One region of the Pseudoalteromonas sp. CuT4-3 genome, then DNA from elsewhere that is predicted to be linked to it. Evidence: predicted binding sites of a transcription regulator. Region 1 holds the regulator's gene; each other region holds the start of a gene.

The links. The regulator MetJ, encoded in region 1, represses methionine synthesis genes. The targets are predictions, from matches to a motif close to TAGACGTCTAGACGTCTA.
Region 2: the regulator MetJ is predicted to act here: its motif matches at 735-752, upstream of metK (methionine adenosyltransferase).
Region 3: the regulator MetJ is predicted to act here: its motif matches at 1,314-1,331, upstream of VOI46_RS12930 (methylenetetrahydrofolate reductase).

The regions. Positions count from the first base shown of each region.
Region 1 covers NZ_CP142030.1:395,829-398,108, forward strand. Annotated here, with positions in the region: gene VOI46_RS01755 (malic enzyme-like NAD(P)-binding protein) at 1-956, shown strand, start outside; gene metJ (met regulon transcriptional regulator MetJ) at 1,018-1,338, opposite strand; gene metB (cystathionine gamma-synthase) at 1,607-2,280, shown strand, end outside.
Region 2 covers NZ_CP142030.1:2,753,319-2,755,598, forward strand. Annotated here, with positions in the region: gene tkt (transketolase) at 1-549, opposite strand, end outside; gene metK (methionine adenosyltransferase) at 854-2,005, shown strand.
Region 3 covers NZ_CP142030.1:2,803,029-2,805,308, forward strand. Annotated here, with positions in the region: gene VOI46_RS12925 (pitrilysin family protein) at 1-1,115, opposite strand, end outside; gene VOI46_RS12930 (methylenetetrahydrofolate reductase) at 1,375-2,280, shown strand, end outside.

The DNA.
Region 1 (2,280 bases):
TATTTAAACGTTTTGCTGGCCTAGATTCTATTGATATTGAAGTTAAGCATCGCACCACCGAAGACTTTATAAATACAGTGACTAATATTGCCGATACGTTTGGTGGCATTAACTTAGAAGATATTAAAGCGCCAGAGTGTTTTGAAATTGAAAAAGCACTTATTGAGCGTTGCAGTATTCCGGTTTTTCATGATGACCAACACGGTACCGCTATTGTAACTGCGGCAGGTATGCTTAACGCCTTAGAAGTGCAGGGCAAATCAATAGAAGATGCCATTATTGTATGTTTAGGTGCAGGCGCTGCAGCGGTTGCTTGTATGGAGCTGTTAATTAAGTGTGGTGCACTGCGCGAACATATTTATATGTTAGACCGCAAAGGGGTTATTCATACTCGCCGCGATGACTTAAACGAATACAAACAGCTTTTTGCTAACAATACAGATAAACGTACTCTACAAGATGTAATTGCTGATGCTGATGTGTTTGTAGGTGTATCGGGTCCTAACTTACTTGCACCTGAAGATCTAAAACTAATGGCTGATAAGCCAGTGGTGTTTGCATGTTCAAACCCAGATCCTGAAATTGCACCTGAGCTTGCGCACAGTGCACGTAAAGACTTAATTATGGCAACGGGGCGTTCTGATTTCCCTAACCAAGTTAATAATGTTTTATGTTTCCCGTTTATTTTCCGTGGTGCACTTGATGTACGTGCAAGCGCAATTAACGATGAAATGAAAATAGCGGCTGTTGAAGCTATTCGTAGTATTGCTAAAGAGCCAGTGCCTGAGCAAGTATTAAAAGCAGCGGGTGTAGAAAAGCTCGAATTTGGTGCAGACTACATTATTCCTAAACCGATGGACCCGCGTTTATTACCACGTATAGCCAAGGCGGTTGCTATTGCTGCTGTTGAGTCGGGCGTGGCACAAATTGACTTACCGGAAAATTATATGGCGTAATATATAGCGCTGAAACAAAAAAACCTCAGCATGCTGAGGTTTTTTTGTTTAAAAAGACGTTTTATTCTTCGTCTAAAATAGGCACTTCTAAACCCATTTCTTGCATTATTTTTTTAACCTCTTCAGGTACTTTTTCTGCGTTATCTTTACGTAGGTCATCATCATTAGGTAATGGCTGGCCTGTAAAGGCATGCAAAAATGCTTCGCATAGTAACTCGCTGTTTGTTGCATGACGCAGGTTGTTTATTTGACGACGTGTACGCTCATCAGTTAATACTTTTAATACATTTAGCGGGATCGAAACGGTGATCTTTTTAACTTGCTCTGATTTTTTCCCGTGTTCTGCGTATGGGTGAATATACTCACCATTCCATTTAGCCATAAGATGTATCGTTGCCTCAGATTATTAATTTCTCACACGGCGTAAAAAGCGTGTAAATATGCGTGAAATTCTATCGTTTTAAAAAAGATAGTCAAATAATAGATAGCAATCTATCTTAATAAGCTGGCTGTAATAGTAAATACAGCCTCCTTGAAGTTTTACACATCTGTTATTTTTAGCCATCTAGAGCTTTAAAAGCTTTGACTTATTATAATGGATAACTTACTCTTTTAGACGTCTAAACATCCAAATTGATCAGGTGACGAATATGAGCGAAAAAAACAAAGCAACCATTGCTGTACGAAATGGGGTTGATGCCGATAAACATCATGGCGCCGTTGTACCGCCAATTTATTTATCGACGACTTATTCGTTTGCCGATTTTGATACTAAGCGCGCATACGACTATGGACGCAGTGGTAATCCTAATCGCGATATTTTAGCTGACACTCTAGCAGAGCTTGAAGGTGGCGCACGCGGAATTATTACTGCTACGGGCATGGCAGCAGTGCACTTAGCCACACAGTTATTAAATAACGATGATACATTGGTTATTCCTCACGATTGTTATGGCGGCAGCTACCGTTTATTTACGTCGTTAGAAAAGCGCGGCTTGCTTAAACTTAAAGTGCTTGATTTAACTAAACCAGAAAGCCTAGAACAAATTTCAACCATTAAACCTAAATTAATTTGGATAGAAACACCAAGTAACCCTGTGCTGCGCCTAACGGACATTAAAGCCGTGACGGATATAGCTAAACAGTGCGGTGCATTAGTGGCCGCCGATAACACCTTTTTATCACCGGCATTACAAAACCCAATTAAGTTTGGCGTAGATATTGTTGTGCACTCAACCACTAAATATATAAACGGCCATTCTGATGTTGTAGGCGGTTCAGTTGTTGCTGCAACACAAGAGCTAGGTGATGAGCTTGCTTGGTG
Region 2 (2,280 bases), 1.3 Mb from region 1:
ATCCCAAAAAGCCACTAACTTGCCAAGGCCTAATGTGCCAGCAAGTGAACATGCTTCATGAGAAATACCTTCCATTAAACAACCGTCACCCATAAATGCATATGTGTAGTGATCAACAATGTCGTGGCCTTCACGGTTAAATTGTGCAGCAAGCGCTTTTTCAGCAATCGCCATACCTACCGCATTTGTGATCCCCTGACCTAGTGGGCCCGTAGTAGTTTCAATTCCTGGTGCATAACCGTACTCAGGGTGGCCTGGCGTTTTAGAATGCATTTGACGGAAGTTTTTAATTTCATCAAGTGGTAAGTCGTAACCAGTTAGGTGCAATAGAGAATAGATAAGCATTGAACCGTGGCCGTTTGAAAGAATAAATCTGTCACGGTCAGCCCACTCTGGATTAGTTGGATTATGCTTTAGATAATCGCGCCATAATACTTCTGCGATGTCGGCCATGCCCATTGGGGCTCCAGGGTGGCCAGATTTGGCCTTTTGTACTGCGTCCATTGACAAGACGCGAATAGCATTTGCAAGTTCTTTGCGAGATGGCATGAATTCTCCTACCTTTATGTGTATTTGCGCGGGTACTTATGTGTTCGTTAATACCCTTAAGTAACTTAAGAGCTGTTATAGCAACCATTCTTACTTAATGTGGGTGCACTGTGCAATTAAAAACCCCATAAAAATGGGCTATTATGAATATTTTTTAAGACCAAAAAGTTATTACTCATTTTATTTAGACGTCTAGGCGTAAAAACACTATGCAAGGAGTTTTGTTTTAGATAAAATACGCCCCTTAATTTTTTAGCGCTAATACCGACGTTTGTGAAGCGCAATATTTGTGAGCAGAAATACAATGGCAAAACATTTATTTACTTCTGAATCTGTTTCTGAAGGTCATCCGGATAAAATCGCCGATCAAATCTCTGATGCGGTACTTGATGCTATCCTAGAGCAAGACTCTCATGCCCGTGTTGCGTGCGAAACTTACGTAAAAACCGGTATGGTTATGGTTGGTGGTGAAATTACCACTAGCGCATGGGTTGATATTGAAGAAATTACACGTAAAACAGTACGTGAAATTGGCTACACGCATTCAGACATGGGTTTCGATGCAGACTCGTGTGCAATTTTAAACACTATTGGTAAGCAGTCTCCTGATATTAACCAAGGTGTTGACCGTACTAGCCCAGAAGAACAAGGTGCTGGCGACCAAGGCCTTATGTTTGGTTATGCATGTAACGAAACAGAAGTACTAATGCCTGCGCCAATTACTTACTCACACCGTTTAGTACAGCGCCAAGCGCAAGTACGTAAAAGCGGCGAGCTTAACTGGTTACGCCCAGATGCAAAATCTCAAGTAACTTTTGCATACGAAAACGGCAAGCCAGTAGGTATTGATGCAGTTGTACTTTCTACTCAGCACGCTGAAGAAATTTCGCAAAATGACTTAGTTGAAGCCGTGATGGAAACCATCATTAAGCCGGTACTTCCTGCCGAGCTTATTACTAGCGCGACTAAATTTTTCATTAACCCAACGGGTCGTTTTGTAATTGGTGGACCTATGGGCGACTGTGGTTTAACGGGTCGTAAAATCATCGTAGATACATACGGTGGTATGGCACGTCACGGTGGCGGTGCTTTCTCAGGTAAAGATCCATCAAAAGTTGACCGCTCAGCTGCATACGCTGCACGTTACGTAGCTAAAAACGTAGTGGCTGCAGGCCTTGCTGATAAGTGTGAGCTACAAGTATCTTACGCAATTGGTGTAGCAGAGCCTACCTCTATCAGCGTTGAAACTTTTGGTACAAGCAAGCTTGAAGAAGGTCGTTTAATTGAGCTTATTCGTGAGCACTTTGACCTACGCCCTTACGGCTTAATTCAAATGCTTGATTTAGAGCGCCCTATCTACCAACCAACAGCGGCATACGGTCACTTTGGTCGTGACGAATTCCCATGGGAACGTACAGATAAAGCAGACGCACTTCGCGCAGCGGCTGGCCTATAAGCCAAAATGCATTAAATAATAAACGGCCCTTTTAAGGGCCGTTTTTATATCTAAAGCAAAGGCTAATTATGCGCTTTATATCAATTGCATTAATTTAGTTGTTTATCATAGCACCCAAAAAATAGTGCAATAACAAAGTGAATTTACGGCGTACAGTTATTTTATATAAATAATTTTAACGCAGTCAGTGCGCTATTTAATACGCTAAACTAATCGTGTTTTGAATTAAATTGGTATTAGCTAGCCCTCGAATTTCGCACGGTTTTAGGTATATA
Region 3 (2,280 bases), 1.3 Mb from region 1:
TAAGTGCGGTTAATAGCATCGCGTGCTTTTGCTAAATCATCTTCGTTTTCTACTTTTACAAACACATGCAGTAAGCCAGGATCTTTTGTCTCTGGATTGTAGGTAAACATTTGACTCGCTATTTGTTTATCAACAACTAGCTCTTGGTATAAATCGGAGTTATTAGAAAAATAAAGCTGTGAGATTAAATCAAGTGCGGCTCTGTCCTTTTTAGCAGGCTCCCATGCAGCACCTTTGTAAGATACAAGCAACCAATGACCAGGCAAACCTTCGTTTTTCTCATGTACATATTTAGGTGCTTGCTGCGCAGGCTCAGCTTTAATATCGGCAACGTAATCGCCTTTTTCCCAGCCACCCCAATGTTTTTTAACCATAGCCATTGTAGCTTGTGGGTCAACATCGCCCACAATCACTAGCGATACATATTCAGGCTTATAAAACTTATCAAAAAATTCTTTACCGTAAGCCATTTGATCTGGCATGGCTTCTATATCTTCAAAAAAGCCCATGGTGGTATGTTTATAAGTGTGCGTATCAAACGCTTCTTCGCGTACTGCGCTCAATAACTTACGAATTGGGCTGGCGTTATTTTTTAAATATTCCCCTTTAACCGTTAGCGCTTCGGTTCTAAATTGCTCTTCGGTGTAGGTTAAGTTTTGAAAAATATCGGCTTCAATTTCAAGTACTTTATCAAGGTGCTGCTTTGAAAAGTTTAAATGGTAGTTTGTGTAATCGTTAGTGGTGTAAGCACGGTTATCGACCCCTGCACTTTTAAATATGGCAGTGTATTCCTCTTGCGGAAATTTTTTAGAGCCTTTAAACATCATGTGCTCAAAAAAGTGAGCAAAACCGGTTTTACCTGCTTTTACTTCATTACGCGAGCCAACCGAGACCGGAATTTGCAGCGAGACGACATCGGGGTAATCAGTTTTAACAACCATTACGCGTAAGCCGTTATCAAGCTCTTCGATTAAGTACTCTTGCGAAAATACACGTTCGTCAGCTTTTGTTGTTTGCTGTTGTTGTGCCGCTTGGGTGTTTTCGCTTTGCTGTGTTGCGCAGCCTGTTAGTGCCAGCGATACCGCTAAGCTTGTTGCTAGTAATTTAAATTTCATTGTTGTCCCTTTTTAAATTGAGCAAATTTGTTATTAGGTTTAATACTAACTCGCTTAGATTATGCCCCAAAGCCACTAAATATAAGAGCTCATCGGCTATTTATAATGTAAACAACTGTGTCAATTCCCTATTTTAAAAACATTTAAGTATGAAAAAAGCTCAAGTTGATTGAAAAACTTTCACTAAATAAATCTATCTAGACGTCTAAATGGCTGCTATATTAAATTACATACATTGGACTAAGCTGGAATGAGGATTATGGCTTTATCACTACAAGAAAAAATAGAAGACACCAATCAAGGTGTTTATCTTATTGGTACTACTCCACCTAAAATTGGTACTGATAAAACGCAACTAAAAATCATTGCAGAAAAACTACTTGCTCGCTTACACGAAATTGAATACGACGGCGTGATAATTTACGACATTCAAGATGAAAGTAGCCGTACAGATAAAGCACGCCCATTTCCGTTTAAACAAACTGTAGACCCACGTGAATACAGTCACTTACTACGTAATTTATCTGCTCCAGATGTCATCACTTACAAAAGTGTGGCACAACGTGGTGTAGAGGAGTTTAAAGGCTGGTTGGATGAAACTAAAAACGACTACGATTTAAAAAATGTCGTTTTAGTGGGTAGCCCCTCATCGGTAGGTGATATAAAACTAAGCTTGCCCGATGCCTATAAAACATTGGCAGAGCAAAGTGATGACTTCTTTTTAGGGGGCGTTACCATTGCTGAGCGACATTCAAGTAAGCGAAATGAACACGAGCGCCTTATAGAAAAAACAGCACAAGGTTGTCAGTTTTTTATATCGCAAGCGGTTTACGACGCGCAAGCAACTATAGAGCTAATAACAAGTTACGCGCGTACCTGTAAAGCACAGGGTATTACACCAAAACGGATTATTTTAACGTTTACGCCGTGCGGTGGCGATAAAACCTTAGAGTTTATGCAATGGTTGGGTATCTCAGTGCCAGAGGCCACTAAATGGCGCATGCTTGATGCAGACAATACCTTAAGTGAATCTGTACGTATTTGCCGAGAAAATCTCGACCTAATACTCAAAAGTTGTGCGCACCTAGATGTGCCACTGGGCTTAAATATTGAAAGCTTAACAAACCGTAAAGAAGAAATTGACGCATCAATAAACTTATACCGT